3 regions of the Bradyrhizobium sp. DN3 genome follow, and region 3 is predicted to be linked to each of the others. Evidence: predicted binding sites of a transcription regulator. Region 3 holds the regulator's gene; each other region holds the start of a gene.

Region 1 (9,897 bases), on a different contig from region 3:
GCTCGAACGGGTGGTCCTCGAAATCGAGCGACACCACCTGCGTATAAGGCGGGATCGCATAGATGCGCTTCTCGCGGCCGGCGCCGAACAATTGCAGCGCCGGACAATTGTCCATCTTGGGATTGTCGAATTTCGGCGTCGGCGAGGGATCCATCACATAGCGCGCGTTCACCTTCACCGGATAGGCATAGGCGGTCGCGATATGGCCGAAGCGGGCGATGTCCTCATAGAGCTTCACATGCATCAGGCCGTATTCGGCGAGCGCATGCATGCGCCGCGTCTCGGTCTCGCGCGGCTCGAGGAAGCGCAGCGGCTCCGGGATCGGCACCTGATAGACCAGCACCTGGTTTTCATTCAGCGCCGTCTCCGGGATGCGGTGACGGGTCTGGATCACGGTCGCATCAATCGTCGCCGTCGTCGTGGCGACGCCCGCGGTCTTGGCGAAGAACTTGCGGATCGAGATCGCGTTGGTGGTATCGTCGGACCCCTGATCGATCACTTTCAGCACGTCCTCAGGTCCCAGGATCGCTGCCGTCACCTGCACGCCGCCTGTACCCCAGCCATAGGGCATCGGCATTTCGCGGCTGGCGAACGGCACCTGATAGCCGGGGATCGCGATCGCCTTGAGGATCGCGCGGCGGATCATCCGCTTGGTCTGCTCGTCGAGATAGGCGAAATTGTAGGCGGGCGCGTTCATTCCGCGGCCTCCTTCATGGCATCGGGCGCATTTGCATCCACGAACTCCTGGCGCAGCTTGCGGAGCAGGCCGAGCTCGGACTGGAAGTCGACATAGTGCGGCAGCTTGAGATGCTCGACGAAGCCGGTCGCCTGGACGTTGTCCGAATGTGACAGCACGAATTCTTCATCTTGCGCCGGGGCGAGCGCCTCCTCGCCAAGCTCGCGGGCACGCAATGCGCGGTCGACCAGCGCCATCGACATGGTCTTGCGCTCGCTCTGGCCGAAGGCGAGGCCATAGCCGCGGGTGAAGCACGGCGCTTCCGTCGCCGATCCCTTGAACTGGTTGACCATCTGGCACTCGGTCAGCTCGATCGAGCCGAGCGGCACGGCGAAGCCGACGTCTTCGGCAAAGAATTCGACCTCGACCTCGCCGAAGCGGATCTCGCCGGCGAAGGGATGGTTGCGGCCATAGCCGCGCTGGGTGGAATAGCCCATCGCCAACAGAAAGCCTTCGTCACCACGCGCGAGATTTTGCAGGCGCAGGTCGCGGTCTGCCGGAAAATTCAGCGGCTCGCGGGTGAGATCGCCGACGCCGGCGCCGTCTTCGGCATGCGGCGAAGACTCGATCAGTCCGTCCCGGCCGAGAATATCCGTCACGCGCGGCGTCGCCGCGGTCGAGGCTTCGGCTGTCGCCGGCGCCTCCGGCACAAAGCCTTCGGCGAGCGAGGGATCAAGCAGGCGGTGGGTATAATCGAAGGTCGGCCCGAGGATCTGGCCGCCCGGAATGTCCTTGAAGGTCGAGGACACCCGCCGCTGCACGCGCATGGCGCCGGTGTCGACCGGCTCGCTCGCGCCGAAGCGCGGCAGCGTGGCGCGGAAGGCGCGGACCAGGAAGATCGCCTCGATCAGGTCGCCGCGCGCCTGCTTGATCGCGAGCGCCGCCAGTTCGCGATCATAGAGCGAGCCTTCGCTCATGACGCGGTCGACGGCGAGGCCGAGCTGCTCCGAGATCTGGTCGAGCGTGACTTCCGGAACGCTTTGGTCACCGCGCCGCGCATTGGCGAGCAGGCGATGGGCGTTCTCGATGGCGCGTTCGCCGCCTTTGACTGCGACATACATGCTTCAACTTCCCTTGTTCGCGACGCGCGCGGTGCGCGGAATCGCGACCACGGCATCATCGGCGACCAGCACCACATCGAGGCCGCGCGGAAACAGCGGCTCGTTGAACCGCAGGCGCTCGAACAGGTCGAACGGCTTGATCGACGCCTGGAGCATCGCGGTGCCGTCGATGCCGGGCCCCCGCAGCTCGAAGCTGCGTCCTGAGCCCAGACTCTCGACCTGGAGGATCAATGTGGTCGAACGATCCGGATATTCGCTGGTGCCGAGCGCGAAGCGCTCGAGCGGCGGAAGCGCGGCGCCGTCGCCGATCAGCGCAAAGCTCGCAATCGACGTGTCCTGCACCACGGGCGCGCCGGTGTGGAACTTGAGCCATTTCACCACGTCGGAACTTTGCGCCATGCGCGAATCGAGCCAGAGCGGCGTGTCGTGGTCGAACAGCGTCAGCGCGATCGCAGCGGTGCCGCGCATCATCGTAAGGGGCGTTCCAGCTGTCGGCACGATGCGCTGGACCGAACCCGGCCGCGCCATCGCGTCCATCACCGAGCGGAAGGTCGATTGCGCCGACAACACCTTGTCGGCAAAACCCGGCGGCAGTTCCGCAATCGTGGTCATGATCTCACCCCTCACCGCGCACCATGGTGTAGAACTCAACCTTAGTCGCGGCAGTCTGCGCCGCCGCCTGCTGGCGCTTCGTCATAAGCTGCTCGCGCAACGGCGCGATCACGTCGCGCTCGACGGCTGCGCCGAAATCGCTGGACTGCACCAGCGCGTCGCACAGCGCGATCAGCCGCGCCTTCTCACCATCGCGGCCAAGGGTGTAGCCGAAGCCGACCTCGCCGCTCGCAAGCCGCACCGCAGCGCGCGACACCGTGGCTTCGCCGAGGTTGAACGGGGCACCGTCGCCGCCGACCCGGCCGCGCAGCATGACGAGACCGTTTTCGCCTTCGCGCAGATCCTGATGGGCCGGCAGGGCTAAGTTGCGGAGGCGAGCGGCGATCTCGCCCGCCTCCGCGTGCGCCAGCACGGCCATCGCGGCCTTGCGCTGGGCTTGCTGGTTGTTGCGTTGGGTCACCGGTTCACCGACCTTGCCGATTCTAAGTTGTCTATGATACTAGACAACTTCATAGTGGAGCGCCATGACTGTTTCGTGACAAAGGCGTGATTTCTGGGCTAGGCTGACCGGCGATATGAGCATGCAAGACACTGCATCGTCGGGCGTCGCGCTGTGGCGCCTCGTTGCCGACGGCATCGAGCGCGGCATTGCCGACGGCCGCTTTGCCGCCGGCGACAAATTACCGGGCGAGATGGAGATCGCCGAAACCTACCGCGTGAATCGCCACACCGTGCGGCGCGCGCTGGCCGCGCTTGCCGAGCGCGGCCTGGTGCGGGCCGAGCGCGGCAGCGGAACCTATGTCGAGGCGCAGAAGCTCGCCTATCCGCTGCGCTCGCGCACGCGCTTCTCCGAGATCGTCGGCGCCGGCGGCCGCGAGCCGCGCGGCCAGTTGATCGAGGCATCCGACGATGTTGCAACCCGCGAGCTGGCGCGCGAGCTCGGCCTGAAGACCGGCGCGCCGCTGGTGCGAATCGAGGCGATCCGCCTCGCTGACCGCACGCCGATCTGCGTCTCCACCACCTGGCTGTCGGCGGAATTGTTTCCCGGCGCCGGCGCCGTGTTCGCCGCGACACGCTCGATGACGAAATTGCTGGAGCACTACGGCATTCGCGACTACCGCCGCGGCGCGACCCGGATCACCGCCGGCATCGTCGACGCGACCGACGCCGCCCGGCTCGATCTTGCGCTGGGACGTCCGATCCTGGTGGTCGATGCGACCGACCACGCTCTCGACGGCAAGCCGCTGGTGACCAAGCACTCGCGCTTCGCCGCAGAGCGGGTGGAGTTTCTGGTGGAGTCGTAGGGGACGCCTCTTCACCCTCTCCCCTTGTGGGAGAGGGTGGCTCGCCGCGTAGCGGCGAGACGGGTGAGGGGTATCTTTCCGGACACGCCAATTTGAGTTCGTGGAGACATACCCCTCATCCGGCGCTTCGCGCCACCTTCTCCCACAGGGGGAGAAGGGAAGAGGAGTACGCACCCACGCTCAGGCCACCGCCCTTCGCCCAATAATCGCAAACCGCAGCTTGCCCGAGACGAAATCGATCGCGGCCACCGCAACCAGGATCATCAGGATCAGGAACGACACCTTCTGCCATTCCAGCACGCGGATCTGCTCGGCGAGCTGCAGGCCGATGCCGCCGGCGCCGACGATGCCGATGATGGTGGCCGAGCGGGTGTTGGATTCGATAAAATAGAGCACTTGGCCGGCGATCACGGGCAAAACCTGCGGCAGCAGGCCGAAGCGGATCTCGTGCAGCGCGCTGCCGCCGGAGGCGCGGATGCCTTCGACCTGCTTCTGGTCGGCGCCCTCGATCGCCTCCGAGAACAGTTTTCCAAAGGCACCGAAATCCGACACGGCGATGGCAAGCACGCCTGCGAACGGGCCCAGCCCGACCACATTGATCCACACCAGCGCCCAGATCAGCGTGTCGACGCCGCGGATCGAATCGAGGAAGCGGCGAACCGGGAAGCGCAGGATGATTGACGGTACCACGTTGCGCGCGGCGAGCAGGCTCACCGGCAGCGCGAACAGCGCCGCCAGCGTCGTGCCGAGCAGCGCGATCGAGAGCGTCTCGCCCAGCGCTTTCAGATAGACCGGCAGCGAGGAGCCGGGATCGGGCGGAATCATCATCAGGCTGATCCAGCCGAGCTGGCTGAGGCCGGCGAGGAACCGCGACGGCGAGAAGTCGAGATCGACCAGGCCGTAGGTGAGGATCGCGAACGCCGCGACGATCATCGCGGGCGTTGCAAGCCGCGCCGAGGCCGGCCGGTCGAATACATCGGGGTAGCGCGCGCGGATCTCTCGTGTGTCGACCTGCTGCGGCTTCGTCACGTCCGCGCCTCCTTGCCGAACAGGCGGCCGCGCAGCCAGCCGGTGGTGATGTCGATGATGAAGACGGTGACGATGATGGTGAGCAGGATCGCGCTGACGTCGGAGTAATAAAACTTGCGGATGGCGACGACGAGCTCCTGGCCGATGCCGCCGGCGCCGACAAAACCCATCACCGAGGCTTCGCGGACGTTGATTTCGAAGCGCAGCAGCGCGTAGCTGGCATAACCCGCGGTGACCTGCGGCACGACGGCGAAGCGCATGCAGGAGAGCCAGCTCGCACCGGTCGAGCGGATGCCTTCGACCGGCTTCATGTCGGCGTTCTCGACGATCTCCGAGAACAGTTTTCCAAGCGCGCCGGTGGAATGGATCGCGATCGCGAGCACGCCCGCCATCGGACCAAGGCCGAAGGCGATGACGAACACCAGTGCGAACACGATGCCGGGAACGGTGCGGGCGAATTCGAGCAGGCGGCGCACGACGAAGCGCAGCCAGGGCGCGGGCGAGGTGTTCTCCGCCGCGAAGAAGTTCAGGGCAAAGGCGAAGGTCGCGCCGATCAGCGTGCCGACATAGGAGATCAGCAGCGTCTCGCCCAGCATCCTCAGCCATTTGCGCCAGCCCCACAGCCACTCGCCAAAATCGGTCCAGACCCGTTGGCCGCTGTCGAGCGTGAGGATGCGGTCGAAATAGCTGATGAAGTTGCCGAAATACGTGAACAGCGTGCGCAAATTCACTTCGGCGCCGATCGCGGCAAGAACCAGCGCTGCGGCAAAGATACCGGCTCCCAACAGGAGGCGCCATCGCCTGCGCGCGACCGCCTGGCGATAGGCGGCGTTGAGCACGGCAAGCTGCTGCTCGGGGAGGATCGAAACCGCGACGGTCATCTTGTCAGGGAGAGTGGCCTGTAAAAAGAGAAAGAGCCGGGTCCGTCGACCCGGCTCGAGTAGCTCGTCCTAAGATCAGGACGCCTTCTTCTTACGCAGCGCATCGACGAACTTGATCAGCTCGATCGTGCCATCCCAGTCCTTGGTGGTGGCGGGATGAAAGCCTTTCTTCTGGCCATCGGAGAGACGGTCGAATGCTGCCTTGTCCTTGCTCGGAGCGTCGAAGAACGCCTTGGCGATGGCGGCCTTGGCATCTTCCGGGAGATCCGAGTTGTAGGCGTAGGGACCGTTGATGATCGGCGCCGACTTGTGGATGATACGGAAGTCGTCCTTCTTCATTGCCGAGCCATCGGCATTCTTCAGCATGCCCTTGGTCAGCATCTGCGCGAGCGTGGAATCATCGTCGCTGGTCCACTGGTTGGCGGCAACGTCGACCGTGCCCTGCGCCAGCGCCAGCATCGCGTTCTCGTGGCTACCGGTGAAGACGACCTTGCTGAAATAGCTATCGGCATCGTGGATGCCCATCTTGTCGAGCTCGAAGCGCGGCACATTGTTGCCGGAGGTCGAGTTCGGATCGACGAGGCCGAGATTCTTGCCCTTGAGGTCATCGACCTTCTTGGAGGCGCTGCTCGCCTTGACGAAGAACACCGAATAGTAGCCGGTCGAACCGTCGGCGTTGATGTCGTTGGCGAAGGCATCGGTCTTGACGCCGGTCAGACGTGCGCGCGCGAACGAGGCCGAGCCGTAGCTGGCAATATGGATGTTACCGGCGCGCTGGCCTTCGATGACCGCGGCGTAGTCGTTGGCGATGCGCAGCGTGACCTTCACGCCCAATTCCTTGGAGAGATAGCTCATGAACGGTGCCCAGCGCTCGGTGACGCCGGAGGCGTTCTCCGCCGGCACGACGGCGAAGGTCAATTCGGGATATTTGGCTTTCCAGTCGTCCGCGGAGGCGGAGGTCGTGAACGCAAGCGCGGCGGCGCCGGCGAGGATCAATCTGCGAGTGATCATGATACCCTCTTCATCGGTTGGGGTCGGTTGACGCAAAGACTTGAACTAAACAGGCGAGGCTCAGGCCGCCGCGGCCGTCCCGAGCGCCGGAACGCCCTCGGGCGCCGGGACAGGCATGCCGCCCATGACGTCGGCGGCTTCGAGATCGTAGAGCTCGCGCGCCACACGATCGGTCAGCGCGGACGGCGCGCCGTCGAACACCACGCGGCCCGCGGCCATGCCGATCAGGCGGTCGCAATAGCTGCGCGCCAGATCGAGCGAATGCAGATTGCAAAGCACCGTGATGCCGAAATGCTTGTTGATGCGCAGCAGCGCATCCATCACGATCTTGGTGTTGCGCGGATCGAGCGAGGCGATCGGCTCGTCGGCGAGGATGATATCGGGCTGCTGCACCAGGGCGCGGGCGATCGCGACGCGCTGCTGCTGGCCGCCGGAGAGTTGGTCGGCGCGCTGGGCGGCGAGCGCGGCGATGTCGAACTGCTCCAGTGCGGACATCGCCAGAGCCTTGTCCTGCTCGGGCCAGAGCTGCGACAGCGAGCGCCAGGTCGGCATCGTTGCGAGGCGGCCCATCAGGACGTTGGTGAGGACATCGAGCCGGCCGACTAGGTTGAACTGCTGGAAGATCATCGCCGAGCGCGCCCGCCACTGGCGCAACTCCTTGCCGCGCAGCGCGGTGACGTCGATGCCGTCGAACAGGATGCGCCCCTCGGTCGGCGTCACCAGGCGGTTGATGGTCCGCAGCAGGGTCGACTTGCCGGCGCCGGACCGTCCGATCACGCCGACGAAGCCGCCGGGGGAGACTTGAAACGAAGCGTCGTCCACCGCGGCTTTTGCGCCGAAGCGACACGTCAGACCTTCCACCACCAGCATGCAACGCTCCAGATTAACTGGAGCCCACCGCTAACGCCGGCGCTTAACACTTGTGTGACATCCGCGTTGCGGTGCGGCGATCCAACACACGTCATCCCCTGTCATCGCCGCGTCATGACATTGTCATCAAGCCGCTCGAAGAGGAACGCCCCGCCCTCGCGCTTCGGATACGACATGGCCGCCAAAGCTCTTTCGATTCAGCCGACCATCGATCCCTCGGCCAAGCTGCACGAGGCCAGGCTCGGCGCCTACACCGAGGTCGGCGCGCGCACGATCCTGCATGAAGTGACGATGGGCGATTACTCCTATGTCGTGAATGATGCCCAGATCACCTACACGACCATCGGAAAATTCTGCTCGATCGCGGCGATGACGCGGATCAATCCCGGCAATCACCCGATGCACCGCGCGACCCAGGCACACTTCACCTATCGTTCGAGCGCCTACTTCGAAGGCGAGAGCGACGATGTCGAGTTCTTCGACTGGCGGCGCCAGCATCACGTCCATATCGGTCACGACGTCTGGATCGGCCATGGCGCGATCGTGCTGCCGGGCCGCAACATCGGCACCGGCGCGGTGATCGCGGCCGGCGCGATCGTCACCAAGGACGTGCCGGCCTACACCATCGTCGCCGGCAATCCGGCGCGCATCGTGCGGCGGCGGTTCTCGGAGGAGATCGCCGGACGGCTCGCCAAGCTTGCCTGGTGGGACTGGGATCACGACAAATTGCGTGAAGCGCTGCCCGATTTCCGCAAGCTCGGGATTGAAGATTTCCTCGCGACATACGAAGCACGGGCGAGCTCTTTCACCGGTTCTCCTGCCAGCAAACGAAGCGCGGTCGCGTGACAGACATTTTCCTTGAAGGCGGCCGGGCCCTGATCGGCGCCGAGCTCGTCGAAACCTCACTGCTCGTGTCCGGATCTGATATCGCGCAGGTCGATGCCTCTCGCGGCCGCGCGCGGCTCGCCATCGACGCCCGCAACCTGCTGGTGTTGCCCGGCATCGTCGATCTGCATGGCGATGCCTTCGAGCGCCAGATGATGCCGCGCGCCGGCGTCGATTTTCCGATCGACGTCGCGCTCGCCGACAGCGACCGCCAAGCGATCAGCAACGGCATTACCACGGTGTTCCACGCCACGACCTGCTCGTGGGAGCCGGGCCTGCGCAGCGCCGACAATGCGCGCGGCCTGATGGAGGCGATCGAGCGGCAGCGTCCGCAATTCGCCGCCGACACCCGCTTCCACCTGCGGCACGAGACCTACAATCTCGATGCCGAGGTCGAGATCGGCCAGTGGCTCGCGGAAGGCCGCGTCGACCTGTTCGCCTTCAATGACCATATGGACGGCACCGTTGCCGATATGGCCAGGCCACGCAAGCGCAATCGCATGGTCGAGCGCACTGGCCTTTCGAGCGAGGAATTTGACCGGCTGGTCGAACGCGTGGTGGCGCGCGCCGCCGACGTTCCAGCCTCCGTGTCGCGGCTCGCCGCTACCGCCCGCGCCGCCGGTGTGCGGATGCTCTCGCATGACGACGCGACACCGGCGATGCGCCAGGAGTTTCGCGAGCTCGGTGCGTTGATCGCCGAGTTTCCGATCAACGAGGAAACGGCGCGGGCGGCAGCAAGCCACGGCGATGCCATCGTCTATGGCGCGCCGAACGTCGTGCGCGGCGGCAGCCACACCGGCTGGACCAGGGCATCCGACATGATCGCCAAGGGCCTCTGCTCGGTGCTGGCGTCGGACTATTACTATCCCGCACAGCTGCTGGCCGCATTCCGGCTCGCCGCCGACGGCGTGCTGGCGCTGGAGAAGGCCTGGGATTTGGTCTCTGCCGGGCCTGCCCGTGCAACCGGCCTTACCGATCGCGGCATCATCGCGCATGGACGCCGCGCCGACATGCTTTTGGTCGACGACAGCGTGAAGCTGCGGCCGCGGCTGATCGCGGTGATATCAGGCGGCAAGCTCGTGCATCTCACCGATGCAACGCGGCTGCTCGCCGCAGTGGCGATGCCACGCGAGACTGTCGTTGCGGCATGAATTGGCTATGCTGAGGCAATGACAGGTTTTCCCCGCTACGCGATCTATTTTGCCGCCGGCGCCGACAGCGCCGTCTCCCGCTTCGGCGTCGAGCTGCTCGGCTATGATGCCTATACCGGCGACGAGGTGCCGTTTCCGCGCGAGGCACTGCATGTCGCGGCCGACTGGCGCGACGTCACCGCCGATCCCCGCAAATACGGCTTTCACGGCACCCTGAAGGCGCCGATGACCCTGGCGGCCGGCAGGACCGAGGCCGAGCTCGCGGCGGCCTGTGCGGCATTCGCCAGCAAGCCGCGGCCGATCCCGGCGATCCGACCGGTCGTCGATTCCATCAGCGACTTCATTGCCGTCATTCCG
Region 2 (9,897 bases), on a different contig from region 3:
CAGGAGTTCCAACGCCCGGCGAGGAACTGAAGCAACAGCGAGATAGGCCATGGCAAAACCATTCCCGTCGAAGACCCACATCGGCAACCATATGCTGCATCCGGAAACCTTGATGCTGACCTATGGCTATGACCCGCAACTGTCGGAAGGCGCCATCAAGCCGCCGGTGTTCCTGACCTCGACCTTCGTGTTCAAGACGGCCGACGACGGCCAGGACTTCTTCGACTACGTCGCCGGCCGGCGCGAGCCGCCGGAGGGGATGGGCGCAGGCCTGGTCTATTCGCGCTTCAATCACCCCAACAGCGAGATCGTCGAGGACCGGCTCTCGATCTATGAGCGCACCGAGAGCTGCGCTCTGTTCTCGTCCGGCATGGCGGCCATCGCAACCACGATCCTGGCTTTCGTGCGCCCCGGCGACGTCATTCTGCACTCCCAGCCGCTCTATGGCGGGACGGAAACGCTGCTGACGAACACGCTTGCGCGTCTGTCGATCGGCGCGGTCGGCTTTGCCGACGGCATCGACGAGGCGGCAGTCAAGCAGGCTGCGGAGGAGGCCATGGGCAAGGGTCGGGTGTCGATGATCCTGATCGAAACTCCCGCCAACCCGACCAATGGGCTGGTCGACATTGCGATGATGCGCCGTGTCGCCGAAGTCATCGGAAAGGCTCAGGGACACACGCCGATCATCGCCTGCGACAATACGCTGCTCGGACCGGTGTTTCAGCGGCCGATCGAGCACGGCGCAGATATTTCCTTGTACTCGCTCACGAAATATGTCGGCGGTCATTCCGACCTGATCGCGGGCGCCGCGCTCGGCTCGAAGGCGCTCATGAAGGGGATCAAGGCGCTGCGCGGCGCCATCGGCACCCAGCTCGATCCGCATTCCTGCTGGATGATCAACCGGTCGCTCGAGACGCTGAGCCTGCGCATGGAAAAGGCCGATGTGAATGCGCGCCTCGTCGCGGACTATTTGCGCGATCACCCCAAGGTGGCGAAAGTCCACTATCTCGGTCATCACGAGGACGCATCGCCAGCCGGACGGGTGTTCGCGGAGCAGTGCTCAGGGGCCGGCTCCACGTTCTCGTTCGATATCGTCGGCGGCAAGGAAGCGGCCGTCAAATTCCTCAACGCGCTCCAGATCTTCAAGCTCGCCGTGAGTCTCGGCGGAACGGAATCGCTGGCCAGCCTGCCGGCGACGATGACCCATTCCGGCGTTCCCGCCGACATCCGCCGGAAAATCGGTGTCCTCGATTCCACGATCCGGCTGTCGATCGGAATCGAAAATCCGTCGGACCTGATCGCCGACCTCGCGCAGGCGCTGAACGCGGCTTGAGCGTGGCGAGAATCGAAAAGGCCGGACGCCCCTCCTGCGTCCGGCCCTTCCGCAGCGAAACAGCGTTTGCGCTTACTTCGTCACTTGGCCGCGGATCTCGCCACCCGGGTTCGCCGCCGTGTGGATGTTGATGTAGTACTTGCCGCCGAGCAGATCGGCGGCCTGCGCGTCGGTGAGCGTCGCTTCGCCCTTGACCGGGCTCGCCGCCGCGTTCGGGATCGCGACCGCAACGCCGGCGTTCTTGCCCGCCTCGGCCGGGCCATGGAAATGAGCCGCGGTGGCAGGGCCAGAGAGCCCGGAATAGTTGACGGTCCAGGACAGTTTCTTGCTGGCGGCATCGTAGTTCAAATCGGCCGTTCCGGTGCCGCTGGTTGTCGTTGCGGGTACCTCGGACTTGCCGTCGAGCGTGGCTTTCAGCTTTTCGGCGCAGGCCGGGCCTGCAAAAGCGACGGCACCGAGCGCGCACATGGCGATGACGGTCTTGTTCATGACATTCTCCCTGCAAAACCCGTTCGGGCTGGCTAACTTTCAACAGTCGGCATTTCAGTTTATTCCCGTTTCCGGCCAGGGCGGGCTAAATTCTTTGTGGTTGGAGCCGCACGGAGATCGGTCATAGGTTCGCCGCAACGAATGAATGGATCAGCATGTTGCAACGAACAATTTTCGTGGCGCTGCTCGTCGCGATCGCCGCTACGGGCATCTATTGGTGGCTCAGCGCGCCGGTGGTGGCGGCTGCGAGCACCACGCCGCCGCCCCATGCGCCTGATCTTGCCAATGGCGAGGTGATGTTCAACGTCGGCGGCTGCGCGTCCTGCCATGCCGTTCCCAATCAGCCCGATCGTCTCAGGCTCGGTGGCGGCGTCGCGATCAAGTCGCCGTTCGGAACGTTCTACGCGCCGAACATCTCGCCCGATCCGGCCGACGGCATCGGCAAATGGACGGATGCCGATTTCGTCAATGCGGTGATGCACGGGGTCTCGCCGTCCGGGCAGCATTACTTTCCGGCGTTTCCCTACACCTCCTATCAGCACGCCAGGCGCGAGGACGTGCTCGATCTCTTTGCGTATCTGAAAACGCTGCCGGCCGTTGCAGGCAAAGTGCGTGACCACGACGTCGGCTTTCCCTTCGACATCCGGCGCAACATCGGCATCTGGAAGTTCTTGTTTCTGGACGACAAGCCCTTCGTCGCCGACGCCGCGAAGTCGCCGGAATTCAATCGTGGCGCCTATCTCGTGAACAGTTTCGGCCATTGCGCCGAATGCCACACCCCGCGCAACGCGCTTGGCGGCATCATTTCCGGCGAGCGGTTTGCCGGCGGGCCCAATCCGGAAGGCGAGGGGTGGGTCCCCAACATCACCCAGAAGCGCCTCGGTGACTGGAGCGCGAAGGACATCGCCTATTTCCTCAAGACCGGCGAATTGCCCGACGGCGACAGCGCCGGCGGCGCGATGACGCGCGTCATCAAGAACACCTCGCAATTGCCGGACGCCGATCTCGCGGCGATGGCGGACTACGTCAAATCGCTGCCGCCTGTGGACGGGCCGACGCCGCCCAAGCGCAAGCAGGGCAGCTAGTGTAGCTCGATCGGATGTCCGGGGCTGCGGCGTTCAGTGAGACTGTAACCCCTCACCCGGATCGCATCTATCGATGCGATCCGACCTCTCCCTTCGGGAGAGCTGACCTCTTGGCTCGCATCGATTTTACCGAACTCATCTCACATAAAGACGCGGCGCTAGCTCGTGCCGAACGCCTTGAACGTGATGATGGTGAGGGTGTCCTGGATGCCCGGCAGCACCTGCACCTTCTCGTTGACGAAGTGGCCGATGTCGGTGTCCTTGTCGACGTAGAACTTCACCAGGAGGTCGTATTGACCGGCCGTGGAGTAGATCTCGGAGGCGATCTCGGCTTCGGCGAGCGCATTGGCGACCACATAGGACTGGCCGAGCTTGCATTTGATCTGGACGAAAAAGGGAACCATCGCGGTCACTCCGAAAGCACATCTGGCCGGCTAATAGGCCAAAACCGGCCGCATTTAGCAAGCGAACTTGCCGGCCGCCAGATGGCTATCAGGCGCTCAGGAGGCGACGGCCGCCGCGGCGAATGCATCCCTGAGCCGCTGCGCGAGCTCGACCTTGCGATAGGGCTTGGTCAGCACGATCGCCTGGGCATGCGCGCGGCCCTGCTCCACCAGGGTCTCCAGCGCGTAGCCCGAGGTGAACAGGACCGGCAGGCCCGGGCGAATCCGCCGCGCCTGATCAGCAAGCTCCCAGCCGCTCATGCCGCCCGGCATCACGATGTCGGTGAACAACATGTCGATGCTGGGATCGGTGCGCAGCTGCTGCAGGGCCTCCTTGCCATTGACGGCGGCGACGACGCGGTATCCGAGAGCTTCCACCCTGCGAATCGCGGAGGAGCGGACGAACGGATCGTCCTCGGCGATCAGGATGGTCTCGTATCCTCTGGGCGCCGTGTCCTCGCCGTCCGCAAGGTCGGCCTGTGTTTGCCCTGCGTCGGCGCGCGGCAGGTAGATCCGGACCGTCGTCCCAAGACCCGCCTCGCTGTAGATCGAGACATGGCCATTGGATTGCTTGGCAAAGCCATAGACCATGCTGAGACCGAGGCCGGAGGCCTTGCCGACCTCCTTGGTGGTGAAGAACGGCTCGAAGGCGCGCGCGGTGACATCAGGCGTCATGCCTTCGCCGTCGTCGGTGACCGAGATCAACGCGTAAGTGCCGGATGCGACTTCCGGGTGAAGGACACGATAGTCGTCGTCGATCGCAACCAGCTCCGTGCTCAGCGTCAGATGTCCTCCGGATGGCATGGCATCCTGTGCGTTGAGCGCAAGGTTCAGCACGGCGGATTCGAGCTGGGTGCGATCTGCAAAGGCCATGATCGTGCCGGGCCCGGAGCTCGTCCTGATCTCGACATTTTCGCGCAAGGTGCGCTTGAGCAGCTTGAACATGGAATCGAGCAGGCCGCGGCAATCGATCATCTGAGGCTGGAGCAATTGGCGGCGGCTGAACGCGAGCAGGCGCTGCGTCAGCTCGGCGCCGCGTTCGCCCGATTGGCAGATGTCGTCGGCAAACCGCTTGAGGTCGGGCCTCGCCTTGAGCTGCTCGCTGAGGTGCTCGGCGTTGCCGATGATGACGGTCAAGAGATTGTTGAAATCGTGCGCGATGCCGCCGGAGAGCTGGCCGACCGTCTCCATCTTCTGCGCCTGCTGGAGCTGCTGCTCGGTCAGCTTGCGCGTGGTCAGATCGTGGATGATGCCGACGAAGATCAATTCGCCGTCCTGCCGCGCCTGGCCCACCGACAGGTCCATCGGAAAGGTCGATTCATCCTTGCGCAGGCCGATGGCCTCGCCGCCGGTCGCGAAATGCCCCGTGCGGCTGTCGGACGCAGCAGCTGCCTCGGGCATCAGCATGCCGATGTGCCGGCCCATCACCTCGTCGGCCCGGTAGCCGAACAAGCGCTCGCAGGCCGGATTGAACAGCAGGATTCGATCCTGCGCATCGAACAGGATGACCCCGTCGACCGCGGTCTCGACGATTGCGGTGAGGCGCGCCATGCTGTCGCGCATCGCGCGCTGGGCTTCCCCGACCTGCTTGAGCAGGAGCGTCGCGTCCCGGCTCTTGATTTCCTCCTCCTCGAGCGCGGCCTGGACCTGCCGAAGCTCGAACGGAGAAGGAATCGTCAGGATCTTCGGCAGCAGCGGCCAGAGCGCAGCGGCGGTCACCACGGACGCGACCGCTGTGGTCGCCTTGACGAGGCCCTCGATGCCATAGATCGGGACCCAAAGCGTGTAGATCGACAGCACATGGGTCAGGCCGCACGCCATGATGAAGATCGCGAACGCCCAGTAGACCCAACCGAATTTGAGGTCGCGCCGCTTGGTGACGAGGATCGCGAGCGCGAACGGGATCGAAAAATAAGCGGCGGCGATGCAGGCGTCGGAAACGACATGGAGCCAGATCAGTTCGGGTTCCCACAACAGGCAGATGCCGTGCGGCGACAGCATCGAGGAGTCGAGGAGACGTTCAAAATAGGCCCACATAATTCCACCCCGGGAAAACGTGCGAGCCGGGGGCGGCTCGCGCGAATGGTGTCGCTGGACGATTCCACCACCTAACGTCTCACTCATCGGTGCGGACGCCAAGGGCAGGTTATCAAGGCTATGGCGATGCTCGATTTTTCAGGCCGGCACGATTGCGGGGGCGATGCCGCGCCGGTTGCGGGCGCGACGGGCCGCCACGAATCATGGCGGCGGGCCGTGGCGCTTGCTGCTGTTCCACGGTCGCGCTACGACAGGCCATGGCGGTGTCCTCAAGCAAATGCATCCCGCGATGACGACCCCGGTCGCGCTCACCATCGCCGGCTCCGATTCGAGCGGCGGCGCCGGCATCCAGGCGGACCTGAAGACTTTTGCCGCTCTCGGCGTCTATGGCGCCTCCGCCATCACGGCACTGACGGCGCAGAACACGCGCGGCGTCACCGGCATTCACGCGGTGCCGGCGGAGTTCGTCACCGCACAGATCGATGCGGTGTTTTCCGATCTCGATGTCGGCGCGGTGAAGATCGGCATGGTGGCCCAGGCCGCCAGCATCGAGGCGATCGCGGCCGCGCTGTCGCGCTGGGCGCCGCGCCACGTGGTGCTCGATCCCGTGATGGTGGCAACGTCAGGCGACCGGCTGCTGGCCTCCGAGGCCGTCGAAGCGTTGCGCACGAGACTGATACCGCTCGCCTCGGTGATCACGCCGAACCTGCCCGAGGCCGCTGCGCTGCTCGAGGAGCCCGTGGCGGAAAGCGAGGCCGAGATCGAAAGCCAGGGGCGCCGCCTGCTGGCGCTCGGCTGCCGCGCAGTCCTGGTCAAGGGCGGGCACGGCGCGGGCGCGGAGAGCATCGACTATCTGATCGATGCCGACAGCACCATCGCGCTCGCCGCGCCGCGCCTCGCCACCAAGAACACCCATGGTACCGGCTGCTCGCTGTCATCGGCGGTCGCGGCGGGGCTCGCCAGGGGCGAGGAGCTCGAGCAAGCGGTGCGCAATGCCAAGGCCTGGATCAGCGCCGCGATCGCGGCCGCTGACCGCTTCAGCGTCGGGCATGGCCACGGACCGATCCATCATTTCCACAAGTTTTACTGACGCGGGCTCGCTCAACCTCTCCCGCTTGCGGGAGAGGTCGCGCCGAAAGGCGCGGGTGAGGGCTCTCTCCACTCGGGGGTCATCGCTTGAGGAGGCAGCCTCACCCCAACCCTCTCCCGCAAGCGGGAGAGGGAGCGCACTTGCCTCGTGGGTTCCAGCGGGAATCTGGTCTTGCGGAGACCGTTGCGGCGCGATGTCGCCTGATTGTCGCATGCGACTGATATTCGCGGGCAGGGCGAGGCAAGGCGTGATTCGTATTTGAAGGTGCCTCGAAGGTTCAATCGGTCATCCCCCTGTCACGGGACATTGTTACAGGCTGGCGCATGGGAAGCTACGATGTGAGTGACGAGAGCCCGGAGCGGCGCTTTCGCACGTTGTTCATCTCCGACGTTCATCTCGGAGCCCGCGGTTCTCAAGCCGACCTTCTGCTCGACTTCCTGCGCTACCACGATGCCGACACCATCTATCTCGTCGGCGACATCGTCGACGGCTGGGCGCTGAAATCGAGCTGGCACTGGCCGCAATCGCACAACGACCTGGTCCAGAAGCTGCTGCGCAAGGCGCGCAAGGGCGCCAAGATCATCTACATTCCCGGCAATCACGACGAGTTCCTGCGCAACTATTACGGCACGCATTTCGGCGGCATCGACGTGGTCGAGAACACCGTCCATACCGGCGTCGACGGCAAGCGCTATCTCGTCATCCACGGCGACATCTTCGACCTCGTGGTGCAGAATGCGCGCTGGCTCGCCCATCTCGGAGACAAGGCCTACGACTTCGCGATCCAGATGAATCGCTTGGTCAATTTCTTCCGCCGCCTGTTCGGCGTGCCCTATTGGTCGCTGTCGCAATGGGCCAAGCAGAAGGTCAAGAACGCCGTCAACTATATCGGCGCGTTCGAGCAGGCGCTCGCCGCCGAAGCGCGGCGCCATGAGGCCGACGGCGTGATCTGCGGCCACATCCACTATGCCGTGATCCGCGACGAGGCCGGCATCCGCTACATGAATTGCGGCGACTGGGTCGAGAGCTGCACGGCCCTCGTCGAGCACGACGACGGCCATTTCGAGATCATCACCTGGGCGGATCATTTGCAGAAGCCCGCACAAGTCCCGCAGGTCGCGGCAAGAGCTGCCTGATGAGAGCTGCCTGATGCGCATCCTGGTCGCGACCGACGCCTGGCACCCGCAAGTCAACGGTGTGGTTCGGACGCTGGCCAAACTCGCTGACGCCGCCGAGGGGCTCGGCATCGCGTTTACGTTCCTGACGCCGCAATCGTTCCGCACCTTTGCGATGCCGAGCTATCGCGATGTGCGCCTCGCGATGCCGCGTCCGGCGCGAATTGCAAGGCTGATCGAAGAGGCGCGCCCGGACAGCATCCACATTGCGACGGAGGGGCCGATCGGCCTGATGGTCCGCCGTTATTGCCGGCAGCGCAGGCTGCCGTTCACGACCAGCTTCCACACCCGCTTTCCCGAATATGTCCGCGCCCGCGTGCCGGTGCCGGGCTCGCTGATCTGGCGCGCGCTGCGCCGCTTCCATGCGCCCAGCCGCGCCGTGATGGCGGCAACGCCCGCGCTCGCCCGCGAGCTCGGCGAGCGCGGCTTCGACAATGTCGTGCTGTGGCCGCGCGGCGTCGACACCCATTTGTTCCACCCGCGCGCGATCGACCTCTGTCTGCCGGCGCCGGTGTTCCTGTCGGTCGGCCGGGTCGCGGTGGAGAAGAATCTCGAGGCCTTTCTCGACCTCGATCTGCCCGGCACCAAGGTGATCGTCGGCGACGGTCCGGCGCGTGCCGCGCTCGAACAGGCCTATCCCGATGCGATCTTCCTCGGCGAGAAGCATGGCGAGGCGCTGGCGGAAATCTATGCTGCGGCCGACGTCTTCGTGTTCCCGAGCAAGACCGATACGTTCGGCCTGGTCCTGCTGGAAGCGCTCGCGAGCGGCCTGCCGGTGGCGGCCTTCCCCGTGAAGGGTCCCCGCGACGTGATCGGCAATGCGCCGGTCGGCGTTCTCGATCACGATCTGCGCAGCGCCTGTTTCGCCGCGCTCGACATCTCCCGGCAGGACTGCGTCGCGTTCGCCGCCAATTACACCTGGGAGGCTTCGGCCAGGGCTTTCGTGGCTAGCATCGAGGCGGTCGGCGCGGTACTGCCGGGCCGGAACGGGGCGGAACAGCCACGCTTCGTCGCCTGACGGGGAAAATCCTCGCGGGGAGGTGTCTTGCCCGCGGCTCGTCGGCCGCGATAAAGTCGGCCATGACCGAACAGCTCCTCCCGGTCGGCCCCGCCGACATCGATGCCGCAGCGCGCGTGATCGCGCCTTACGCCATCCGCACCCCGCTGTTGTCTTTTCCCGTGCTCAACGAGCGCGTCGGCGCAAAGGTCTTCCTGAAGCCGGAAATGCTCCAGCGCACCGGCTCCTTCAAGTTCCGCGGCGCCTTCAACAAGGTGTTCTCGATTCCGCAGGACAAGCGCGCCGGCGGCGTCGTCGCGTTCTCCTCGGGCAACCACGCCCAGGGCGTGGCGGCCGCGGCAAAAATCCTCGACATGCAGGCGACGATCGTGATGCCGGCGGATGCGCCGCTGTCCAAGCGCGAGCGCACCAAATCCTACGGCGCAGAGGTCGTGCTGTACGATCGCGACCGCGACGACCGCGAGGCGATCTCGCGCGGCATCGCCGAGAAGCGCGGCGCGACACTGGTCAAGCCGTACGACGATCCCTTCGTGATTGCGGGGCAGGGCACCGCCGGCCGCGAGATCGCGGAGGACATGGCGGGCCTCGGCCTTGCCCCCGACATCGTGGTCGCGCCGGCCTCCGGCGGCGGCCTGATCGCGGGCGTCGCAACGGCGGTGAAGGCGCGCTATCCGCTCGCCGAGATCGTGGTCGCCGAGCCCGAGGCGTTCGACGATCACGGCATTTCGCTGACCGCCGGCCATCGTGAGCCGCATCCGCCGGCGGGCCGCACCATCTGCGATGCGCTGATGGCCCTGATGCCCGGCGAGATGACCTTTGCCATCAACAGCAAGCTGCTGGCGCGCGGCGTCACCGCATCGGACGCCGAGGTGGGCGCCGCGGTGGCGTTCGCCTATCGCGAGCTGAAGCTCGTGGTGGAGCCGGGCGGCGCCGTGGGCCTTGCCGCGCTGCTGGCGGGACGTCTCGACGTCGCCGGCAAGAACGTCGTCATCGTGCTCTCCGGCGGTAATGTCGATGCGGAGTTGTTCGCCGAGCTGGTGGCTTGAGTTTGGTTGAAATGGTGCGAGCCGCAGTCCACCTCTCCCGAAGGGAGAGGTCGGATCGCATAGATAGATGCGATCCGGGTGAGGGGTTACGGTCTCAGCGAGCGTTGCGGCCCCTCACCCGGATTGCTGGCGCAATCCGACCTCTCCCCGCCGGGGAGAGGTAAGGCCGGCACCGTGCCCG
Region 3 (9,897 bases):
CTATCGGGTCGACGTCGGCGACAGCCGCTCGCAGGGTGGAACCGGGCTCGGATTATCGCTGGTGAAACATATTCTTAACCGGCATCGCGGCCGGCTCCTGATCGAAAGCGTACCCAAACAGGGCGCCACTTTTACCGCTTGTTTTCCCCAGGCCAGGCCTCCGGCTTCGACGTGAAAATCAAGCGATTCCAATCGCTTGAGGGTGTCATCCAGCTGTCACGAAACCTTCGTAAAAGCACAGCCGACCGCTCCTAAAGGGGCGGCGCGGGGAGCGCGATCGGGCGCGGATGGCGCTTCGCTCCCCTGTATGGAGACCAGCATGAATTTCCTCAAGACTATCGTCGCTGCCGGCTTGGTCGCCGCATCGACGACGGCGGCGTTTGCAGCCGACATCACGGGTGCCGGTGCGACATTCCCGTTCCCGATCTATTCGAAGTGGGCTGACGCCTACAAGAAGGAGACCGGCAACGGTCTGAACTACCAGTCGATCGGCTCGGGCGGCGGCATCAAGCAGATCCAGGCCAAGACCGTGACCTTCGGCGCCAGCGACGCGCCGCTCAAGGCCGAGCAGCTCGAGAAGGACGGCCTCGTCCAGTGGCCGATGGTGATGGGCGCCATCGTCCCCGTCGTCAACCTCGAGGGCGTGAAGCCCGGCGAACTGGTGTTCGATGGCGAGACGCTGGCCAACATCTATCTCGGCAAGATCACCAAGTGGGACGATGCCGCGATCAAGAAGCTCAATCCGAACGTGAAGCTGCCCGCGGAGGCGATCACCGTGGTCCGCCGTTCGGACGGTTCGGGCACCACCTTCAACTTCACCAACTACCTCTCCAAGGCCAGCGCGGACTGGAAGAGCAAGGTCGGTGAGGGCACCGCGGTCGAGTGGCCGGTCGGCGTCGGCGCCAAGGGCAACGAAGGCGTGTCGGGCAACATCAGCCAGACCAAGAACTCGATCGGCTATGTCGAGTACGCCTATGCCAAGCAGAACAAGCTGACCTACACCGGTCTCGTCAACAAGGCCGGCAAGCCGGTGCAGCCGACCGTCGAGGCCTTCCAGGCCGCCGCCTCCAACGCCGACTGGGCCAAGGCTCCTGGCTATTACGTCATCCTGACCGACCAGCCCGGCGACAAGTCCTGGCCGATCACGGCGGCGACCTTCATCCTGATGCACAAGTCTGCGACGGACAAGGCTGCCTCCCAGGAAGCCATCAAGTTCTTCCGCTGGGCCTTCAAGAACGGCGGCAAGGCGGCTGAAGAGCTCGACTACATCCCGATGCCGGACAGCGTCGTCCAGCTGATCGAGAAGACCTGGGCTGCCGAGATCAAGAGCTGAAGCGAATGTCCCGGGACGCGCTGCAGCGTGAAACGCTGCTGCGCAGCCCGGGACCCACAAGAACCGGGCCCCGGATCAGCGTCGCACCGCTTCGCAGCTCGCGCCGCATCCGGGGCACAACTCCGGCAACAAGCGTATAGAGAACGGGTACAGGGGATCGGCGTGGCAGAGATGGCTGTTCAGAGCGATGTAATCGACGACGCCGGACCGTATGACCGCGCCAAGGCCTTGAGCGCGTTCAAGCTCGGCGACGTCACCTTCTACTGGATCACGCGGCTTTCCGCGATCTCGGTGCTGCTGATCCTCGGCGGTATCATCATTTCGCTGATCGTCGGCGCCTTCCCGGCGATCAAGGAATACGGCCTGTCGTTCCTGTGGACGCAGCGCTGGGCGCCTTCGGCCGATCCGCCCGTGCTCGGCGCGCTCGGGCCGATGTACGGCACGCTCGTCACCTCCTTCATCGCGATGCTGATCGCCATTCCGGTCGGTCTCGGCATTGCGATCTTCCTCACCGAGCTCTGCCCGCAATGGCTGCGCCGCCCGATCGGCATGGCGATCGAGCTGCTCGCCGGCATTCCGTCGATCATCTACGGCATGTGGGGCTTCTTCGTGCTGGGCCCGTTCCTGGCCAACACCTTCCAGCCCTTCATGATCAGGGTCTTCGACGGCGTTCCGGTGCTGGGGGCAATCTTCGCAGGTCCCCCGTCCTATCTCAGCCTGTTCAATGCCGCGCTGATCCTCGCCATCATGGTGCTGCCCTTCATCACCTCGATCTCGGTCGACGTGTTCAAGACGGTGCCGCCGGTGCTGAAAGAGGCCGCCTATGGCGTCGGCTGCACCACCTGGGAAGTCGTCCGCAGCGTGGTGATCCCCTACACCCGTGTCGGCATCATCGGCGGTGTCATGCTGGCGCTGGGCCGCGCGCTCGGCGAGACCATGGCGGTGACCTTCATCATCGGAAACTCGTTCCGGATCTCCTCGTCGATCTTCGCACCGGGCACCACGATCTCGGCCGCGATCGCCTCCGAGTTCGCCGAGAGCGACGGCCTGCACCAGTCCGGCCTGATCCTGCTCGGTCTGCTCCTGTTCGTGCTGACGTTCTTCGTGCTCGCGGCCGCGCGGCTGATGCTGCTGCGTCTGGAACAGAAGGCGGGGAAGTGACATGAACCCGATTTACGCACGCCGCCGCCGCACCGACATCGTCATCCGCGGGCTCTGCATCGCCGCCGCCGCCTTCGGCGTCACCTGGCTCGCGCTGATCCTGATCACGCTGCTCTACAACGGCCTTAGCGGCCTGAACCTCCAGGTCTTCACCGAGAACACGCCGCCGCCCGGCTCCTCCGAAGGCGGCCTGCTCAACGCCATCGTCGGCTCGCTGATCATGACCGTGCTCGGCGTCGGCATCGGCGCGCCACTCGGCTTGTTCGCCGGCACCTATCTCGCCGAGTACGGCCGCAACGACAAGCTGACCTCGGTGATCCGCTTCATCAACGACATCCTGTTGTCGGCGCCCTCGATCATCATCGGCCTGTTCATCTACGGCGCCGTGGTGGTGCCGATGCGCGGCTTCTCGGCGATCGCGGGTAGCCTCGCGCTCGCCGTGATCGTCATCCCCGTGGTGCTTCGCACCACCGAGGACATGCTGCTTCTGGTGCCGAACGCGCTGCGCGAGGCGGCCTCCGCGCTCGGCCTGCCGCGCTCGCTGGTGATCAAGCGCATCGCCTACCGCGCCGCGCGCTCCGGCCTCATCACCGGCGTGCTGCTCGCCACCGCCCGCGTCGCCGGCGAGACCGCGCCGCTGCTGTTCACCGCGCTGTCGAACCAGTTCTTCAGCCTCGGCCTGAACAAGACGATGGCCAACCTGCCCGTGACCATCAACAATTTCGTGCAGAGCCCCTACGCCTATTGGAAGCAACTCGCCTGGAGCGGCGCGCTGCTGATCACGCTCACCGTGCTTGCCCTGAACATTGGCGCCCGCATCCTCGGTGCCGAGAGGACCGCAAAATGACCGACCTGTCCGTATCCGTGAGTTCCAACGCTCACCTGGCCTCGCATCCGCTGCCGGAAGCGCCCGCCAAGGTGACGGTGCGCAACCTCAACTTCTATTACGGCGAGCATCACGCGCTGAAGAACATCAACCTGACGCTCGGCACCAACCGCGTCACGGCGTTCATCGGCCCGTCGGGCTGCGGCAAGTCGACCCTGCTGCGCATCTTCAACCGGATGTACGACCTCTATCCGGGCCAGCGCGTCACCGGTCAGCTGATGCTCGACCAGACCAACATTCTCGACCCCAAGCTCGACCTCAATCTGCTGCGCGCCCGCGTCGGCATGGTGTTCCAGAAGCCGACGCCGTTCCCGATGACGATCTACGAGAACATCGCCTTCGGTATCCGCCTCTACGAGAAGATCTCGAAGTCGGAGATGGACGACCGGGTCGAGAAGGCGCTGCGCGGCGGCGCGCTGTGGAACGAGGTCAAGGACAAGCTCAACGCTTCGGGCCTGTCGCTCTCCGGCGGCCAGCAGCAGCGCCTCTGCATCGCCCGCACGGTCGCGGTGCGGCCTGAAGTGATCTTGTTCGACGAGCCCTGCTCGGCGCTCGATCCGATCTCGACCGCCAAGGTCGAGGAGCTGATCCAGGAACTGTCCGAGAACTACACGATCGCGATCGTCACCCACAACATGCAGCAGGCGGCGCGCGTCTCCGACAAGACCGCCTTCATGTATCTCGGCGAACTGATCGAGTTCGACGACACCAGCAAGATCTTCACGTCGCCGAGCGACCGGCGTACGCAGGATTACATTACCGGCCGGTTCGGCTGAGGAGACGGGACATGGGTACTGAACATACCGCAAAGGCCTTTGACACCGACCTCCAGGAGCTCACCCGCCTGGTCGCCGAGATGGGCGGCATCGCCGAGCGCATGATCGTCGATTCCGTCGACGCTCTGATCCGCCGCGACGTCGCGCTCGGTCAGCGCGTCGTCACCACCGACGCCGAGCTCGATGCGCTGCAGAAGCGCATCGAGGAGCGCGCCGTGCTCACCATCGCCCGCCGCCAGCCGATGGCGGTGGATCTGCGCGAGATCGTCGGCGCCATGCGCGTCGCCACCGATCTCGAGCGCATCGGCGACCTCGCCAAGAACATGGGCAAGCGCGTTGCGGCGCTGGAGACGGACTTCCATCCGCTAAAACTGTTTCGCGGCCTGGAGCACATGACCGACCTCGTGCAGCAGCAGGTCAAGTCGGTGCTGGACGCCTATGCCGCGCATGATCTGCCGGCGGCAATGGCGGTGTGGAAGGGCGATGAGGAAGTCGACGCCATCTGCACCTCGCTGTTCCGCGAACTCCTCACCTACATGATGGAGGATCCGCGCAACATCTCGTTCTGCATCCATCTGATGTTCTGCGCCAAGAACATCGAGCGGATCGGCGACCACGCCACCAACATCGCCGAGACCGTGTTCTACATGATCGAGGGTCAGGCGATCACCGACAAGCGGCCGAAGGGCGATATGACGACCTTCGCCACGACGGTACCGAATACCTGAGGGAGCGACGACAACATGGGCGCACGCATTATGGTGGTTGAGGACGAGGAAGCTCTCACCGAGCTTCTCCGTTACAACCTCGAAGGCGACGGCTATGACGTGGAGACGGTGATGCGCGGCGACGACGCCGACACCCGCCTCAAGGAACACATCCCGGATCTGATCGTGCTCGACTGGATGCTGCCGGGACTGTCGGGCATCGAGCTGTGCCGGCGGCTGCGCACCCGTCCCGAGACCAAGCAGCTCCCGATCATCATGCTCACCGCGCGCGGCGAGGAGAGCGAGCGGGTGCGGGGTCTTGCGACCGGCGCCGACGACTACATCGTCAAGCCGTTCTCGGTGCCGGAGCTGCTCGCGCGCGTGAAGGGCCTTCTGCGGCGCGCAAGTCCGGAGCGGCTCGCCACCGTGCTCGCCTATGGCGACATCGAGCTCGATCGCGACAAGCGCCGGGTGGCGCGCTCGGGCCGGCCGATCGATCTCGGCCCGACCGAATATCGCCTGCTGGAGTTCTTCCTGGAGCATCCCGGCCGCGTGTTCTCGCGCGAGCAGCTGCTCGACAGCGTCTGGGGCCGCGACATCTATATCGACGAGCGCACCGTGGACGTCCATATCGGCCGCCTGCGCAAGCTGCTCAATCTCGGCCGCGAGCAGGACCCGATCCGCACCGTCCGCGGCGCCGGCTATGCGCTGGATGATCGGTTTGCGAAAGCGGAGCAGACGTAAGGCGTTTGGTGGGGATGAGTTAGCGAGCTGTCGCCCCAATTTCCGTGTCGTCCCGGCGAAGGCCGGGACCCATACCGCGTGATCTATCGATTGGGCGCGGTCTTGATTGCACGGTGCAGCCGCATCATTGAGAGTCTTCGCCAAATGGCATTCGGTGGCTATGGGTCCCGGCCTTCGCCGGGACGACACCGATCATGTAGAGCCGCGATCGCACGACGGCTCATTTCTGGCCTCAGAACGAACTCACCGCGTGCTCGGCTTGGCCGGCGCCCGCCGGCGATCCGCGGCCGGCTGATAGGCGACGCGCGAGTGCTGGGCACAGTAGGGCAGGCCGGACAGCGCCCTGCCGCCGCAGAAGAAGAAATCCGGGCTCGAGGGATCGCCGACCGGCCAGTGGCAGGTTGCCTCGTTCAATTCCAGCAGCGACAGCCGCTGGCTCATCGGCACCACGTTGTCGTAGGTGACCGGTTCGACCTCCACCTCGACCTCGAAGGCCTGCGCCAGCGCGGTGTTGCCGCGCGAGATCGGCCGGGTCACCCGCATCATGTGCTGTGCTGGGCGCGCCTTGCGCGGCCGCGGCGCGGCCGAAGATGGGCTCTTGGCGCGGCCCGACAGGCCGAGCCTGTGCACTTTGCCGATCACGGCATTGCGGGTCACATTGCCGAGCTCGGCCGCGATCTGGCTGGCCGAAAGTCCGGCCTCCCAGAGCTTTTTCAGCTGCTCGACGCGATCGTCGGACCAGGTCAAAACCGTCATTGCACCCTTTCCCTCGCTGCGCGCCGCCATCCTGGGGCCTCACAGCGAATGCCTAAGCCTTGAAAAACCCGTGCCGCCAGAATCCCTTAAGGCTCGCCGGGCGCGCTACTGACGCCCGAACGTTTACGCCGGTACATGAGGACTTAGAGGATCAGAACCGCTGCACGAGATGTCGTATCTGACAGGCCAAACGCTACAATATGGCGTGACTCCCGCGCAAGAGTCCGCCGACTCGCTTCCACATGTTCCGTGGTGAAAACCCCGCAAAATCGGCACCGCAAGACTACGGATTCAGCGTTTCGCGAGGCTTTCCGGGCGGCATTGACACCGGTCTTGCCAGGCATAAGATAGTGCCGCGTGCCGCCCTTAAAAGGCGGCACGTTTCGTTTTCCGGACCGGTCAATGGTGCGCTGCGCAAGGCACGCCAGGCAGGTCTCAACTTTCAAATGCAACATCCAAGTGATGGTCATGACCAACAGCGCCGCGCCGCATCTGCTTCCCGTTTTCGCCAGGGCCGACCTTGGTTTCGAGCGCGGCGAAGGCTGCTGGCTGATCGCGACCAATGGCGATCGCTATCTCGATTTCACGTCGGGCGTTGCGGTGAACGCGCTCGGCCATGCCCATCCCGCGCTGGTCAAGGCGTTGCAGGAGCAGGCGACGAAGCTCTGGCACATGTCGAACCTGTTCCAGAGTCCGGATGGCGAACGGCTTGCAACGCGTCTGTGCAACGAGAGTTTCGCGGACTTCGTGTTCTTCTGTAATTCGGGCGCCGAAGCGCTGGAATGCGTGATCAAGGTCGTGCGGCGCTATCACGCTGCCAAAGGCCATCCCGATCGCTATCGCATGATCACCTTCGAGGGCGCTTTCCATGGCCGTACGCTGGCGACGCTGGCTGCGACGGGCTCGGCAAAATATCTCGAAGGTTTCGGCCCGCCGATGGACGGCTTCGACCAGGTCCCGCATGGCGATATCGAGGCCGTGAAGAAGGCGATCGGTCCGCAGACCGCCGGCATCCTGATCGAGCCGATCCAGGGCGAGGGCGGTGTGCGTTCGTCGACACCCGCGTTCCTCAAGGCGCTGCGTCAGCTCTGCGACGAGAAGGGCCTGTTGCTCGCGTTCGACGAGGTGCAGACCGGCATGGGCCGCACCGGCGATCTGTTCGCGCATCGCCGTCTCGGCGTCACGCCCGACGTGATGTCGCTGGCGAAGGCGCTCGGTGGCGGCTTTCCGATCGGTGCTTGCCTTGCGACCGCGGAAGCGGCCTCCGGCATGACGCCCGGATCGCACGGCTCGACCTTCGGCGGCAATCCGCTCGCGATCTCTGCTGCGAACGCCGTGCTCGACGTCATGCTCAAGCCTGGCTTCTTCGACCACGTGCAGAAGATGTCGCTGCTGCTCAAGCAGAAGCTCGCCTCCGTGATCGATCGCCATCCTGATGTCGTCAGCGAAGTGCGGGGCGAGGGTCTCCTGATCGGCATCAAGGCGGTCGTGCCTTCGGGTGATCTCGTTGCCGCCTTGCGCCACGAAAAACTGCTCACCGTCGGCGCCGGCGACAATGTCGTGCGCTTTCTGCCGCCTCTGATCGTCACCGAAGCCGAGATCGAGGACAGCATCGGGCGGCTCGAGCGCGCCTGCACGGCGATCTCGTCCAGTCAGACCAAGCGGGCGGCAAGCTAATGAGCAAGTCGCCAAAGCACTTCCTCGACATCAACGAGCTCCCGCTGTCGGAGCTCAAGCGCATGCTCGCCGCATCCTCGGCCATGAAGGCGAAGCAGAAGGCGCATCAGCCGGTCAGGCCGCTCGAAGGCAAGACGCTGGCGATGATCTTCGAGCGCCCCTCGACGCGGACGCGGGTGTCGTTCGACGTCGCCATGCGCCAGCTCGGCGGCGAGCCCATCATGCTCACCGGTGCCGAAATGCAGCTGGGCCGTGGCGAGACCATCGCCGACACCGCGCGCGTGCTGTCGCGCTATGTCGACGCCATCATGATCCGCATCCTCAATCACGAGGCGCTGCTGGAGCTTGCGGCCTATGCGACCGTGCCCGTCATCAACGGCCTGACGCGCCGTTCGCACCCTTGCCAGGTGATGGCCGACCTCATGACCTATGAGGAGCATCGCGGCCCGATCGAGGGCAAGACGGTGGCCTGGACCGGTGACGACAACAACGTGCTGGCGTCCTGGGCCCACGCCGCCGAGCGCTTCAAATTCCAGCTCAACGTCGCAACGCCCCCGGAGCTCGCGCCGAAGAAGGCAATGCGCGACTGGATCAAGACGACCAATGCGCCGATCGTGCTCGGCACCGATCCGGAAGCCGCCGTGCGCGGTGCCGATTGCGTCGTCACCGACACCTGGGTGTCGATGGGCGACAAGGAAGGCGAGCACCGCCACAACGTGCTCAAGCCGTACCAGGTCAATGCCAAGCTGATGTCGCTGGCCAAGTCCGATGCGCTGTTCATGCACTGCCTGCCCGCCCACCGCGGCGAAGAGGTCACCGATGACGTGATCGACGGCCCGCAATCGGTCGTGTTCGACGAGGCCGAAAACCGCCTGCACGCGCAGAAGGGCATTCTGGCCTGGTGCTTTGACGCGGTGAAGTAACGCGCGACGGTAGATTATTTATTCGTCGTCCCGGCCTAGTGCGCAATTGCGCACTAGGCCAGGACGACATCGAGTTTGCGGTAATGTCGGGCAATCATAGCTGCATCCGGAACACGCCGCCTCGCACCCCTTCCAATCCCTCACCTCCGACCCCAGATAGAGCGCCATGGTTTTCCAATCCCCTGACATGAAAACCGGGCTCGAAGGCCCGGTTCGCGCGCCATCAGCAGTTCCGATCGATGACGCCGTGCTGCCCTACGAGGTCGATGCGCTCGACGTGCGCGGCCGCCTGGTGCGGCTCGGCCCGGCGCTCGACGACATCCTCACCAAGCACGATTATCCCGCCCCCGTCGGCAAGCTGCTCGGCGAGGCCATCGTGCTGACGACGTTGCTCGGCTCGGCGCTGAAATTCGAGGGCCGCTTCATCCTTCAAGCCCAGACCGACGGTCCGGTATCGTTCCTGGTCGTCGACTACATGGCGCCGGATCGCCTGCGCGCCTATGCGCGCTTCGATGCTGCGCGCCTCGGTGACGCCAGGGATTCAGGGACGCTGCTCGGCCGCGGCCATCTCGCCATGACCATCGACCAGGGTCCCGACATGAGCCGTTACCAGGGCCTGGTCGCGCTCGACGGCGGCGGCCTCGAAGAGGCCGCCCACGAATATTTCCTGCGCTCCGAGCAGATCCCGACGCGCGTGCGCCTCGCGGTCGGCGAGGAATGGCGCAGTAGCGACGGCGGCAAGCATCGCTGGCGTGCCGGCGGCATGCTGATGCAGTTTTTGCCGAAGGCACCGGAGCGCGCGCGGCAGGCCGATTTGCATCCCGGCAACGCGCCCGAAGGCACCGAGGTGCACAGTGTCGCGGAAGACGACGCCTGGGTCGAGGCGCGCTCGCTGATCGAGACCGTCGAGGACGTCGAGCTGATCGATCCCGAG

Evidence for each region. Region 3 encodes PhoB, which activates phosphate uptake and scavenging genes when phosphate is short. Its sites were predicted from a motif close to TGTCATNNANCTGTCAT; they were not measured.
Region 1: phnF (phosphonate metabolism transcriptional regulator PhnF) is a predicted target of PhoB. The motif match lies at 2,934-2,950, and genes of this name have one in related genera.
Region 2: AAE027_RS32010 (UDP-2,3-diacylglucosamine diphosphatase) is a predicted target of PhoB. The motif match lies at 6,761-6,777, and genes of this name have one in related genera.

What each region holds. Positions count from the first base shown of each region.
Region 1 is NZ_JAULLN010000026.1:2,782-12,678, reverse strand. Features, by position in the region: gene AAE027_RS30705 (alpha-D-ribose 1-methylphosphonate 5-phosphate C-P-lyase PhnJ) at 1-697, opposite strand, end outside; gene AAE027_RS30700 (carbon-phosphorus lyase complex subunit) at 694-1,797, opposite strand; gene phnH (phosphonate C-P lyase system protein PhnH) at 1,801-2,409, opposite strand; gene phnG (phosphonate C-P lyase system protein PhnG) at 2,414-2,827, opposite strand; gene phnF (phosphonate metabolism transcriptional regulator PhnF) at 2,985-3,713, shown strand; gene phnE (phosphonate ABC transporter, permease protein PhnE) at 3,894-4,742, opposite strand; gene phnE (phosphonate ABC transporter, permease protein PhnE) at 4,739-5,623, opposite strand; gene phnD (phosphonate ABC transporter substrate-binding protein) at 5,699-6,634, opposite strand; gene phnC (phosphonate ABC transporter ATP-binding protein) at 6,695-7,504, opposite strand; gene AAE027_RS30660 (transferase hexapeptide repeat family protein) at 7,679-8,350, shown strand; gene AAE027_RS30655 (alpha-D-ribose 1-methylphosphonate 5-triphosphate diphosphatase) at 8,347-9,540, shown strand; gene AAE027_RS30650 (DUF1045 domain-containing protein) at 9,559-9,897, shown strand, end outside.
Region 2 is NZ_JAULLN010000028.1:46,706-56,602, forward strand. Features, by position in the region: gene AAE027_RS31980 (cystathionine gamma-synthase family protein) at 50-1,333, shown strand; gene AAE027_RS31985 (CHRD domain-containing protein) at 1,406-1,822, opposite strand; gene AAE027_RS31990 (c-type cytochrome) at 1,978-2,907, shown strand; gene AAE027_RS31995 (Lrp/AsnC ligand binding domain-containing protein) at 3,066-3,311, opposite strand; gene AAE027_RS32000 (PAS domain S-box protein) at 3,408-5,387, opposite strand; gene thiD (bifunctional hydroxymethylpyrimidine kinase/phosphomethylpyrimidine kinase) at 5,677-6,477, shown strand; gene AAE027_RS32010 (UDP-2,3-diacylglucosamine diphosphatase) at 6,801-7,613, shown strand; gene AAE027_RS32015 (glycosyltransferase family 4 protein) at 7,627-8,670, shown strand; gene AAE027_RS32020 (threonine/serine dehydratase family protein) at 8,733-9,716, shown strand.
Region 3 is NZ_JAULLN010000060.1:593-10,489, reverse strand. Features, by position in the region: gene AAE027_RS38945 (ATP-binding protein) at 1-175, shown strand, start outside; gene pstS (phosphate ABC transporter substrate-binding protein PstS) at 320-1,333, shown strand; gene pstC (phosphate ABC transporter permease subunit PstC) at 1,505-2,494, shown strand; gene pstA (phosphate ABC transporter permease PstA) at 2,496-3,341, shown strand; gene pstB (phosphate ABC transporter ATP-binding protein PstB) at 3,338-4,156, shown strand; gene phoU (phosphate signaling complex protein PhoU) at 4,168-4,884, shown strand; gene phoB (phosphate regulon transcriptional regulator PhoB) at 4,900-5,607, shown strand; gene AAE027_RS38910 (GcrA family cell cycle regulator) at 5,851-6,363, opposite strand; gene AAE027_RS38905 (aspartate aminotransferase family protein) at 6,832-8,040, shown strand; gene argF (ornithine carbamoyltransferase) at 8,040-8,963, shown strand; gene AAE027_RS38895 (Hsp33 family molecular chaperone) at 9,130-9,897, shown strand, end outside.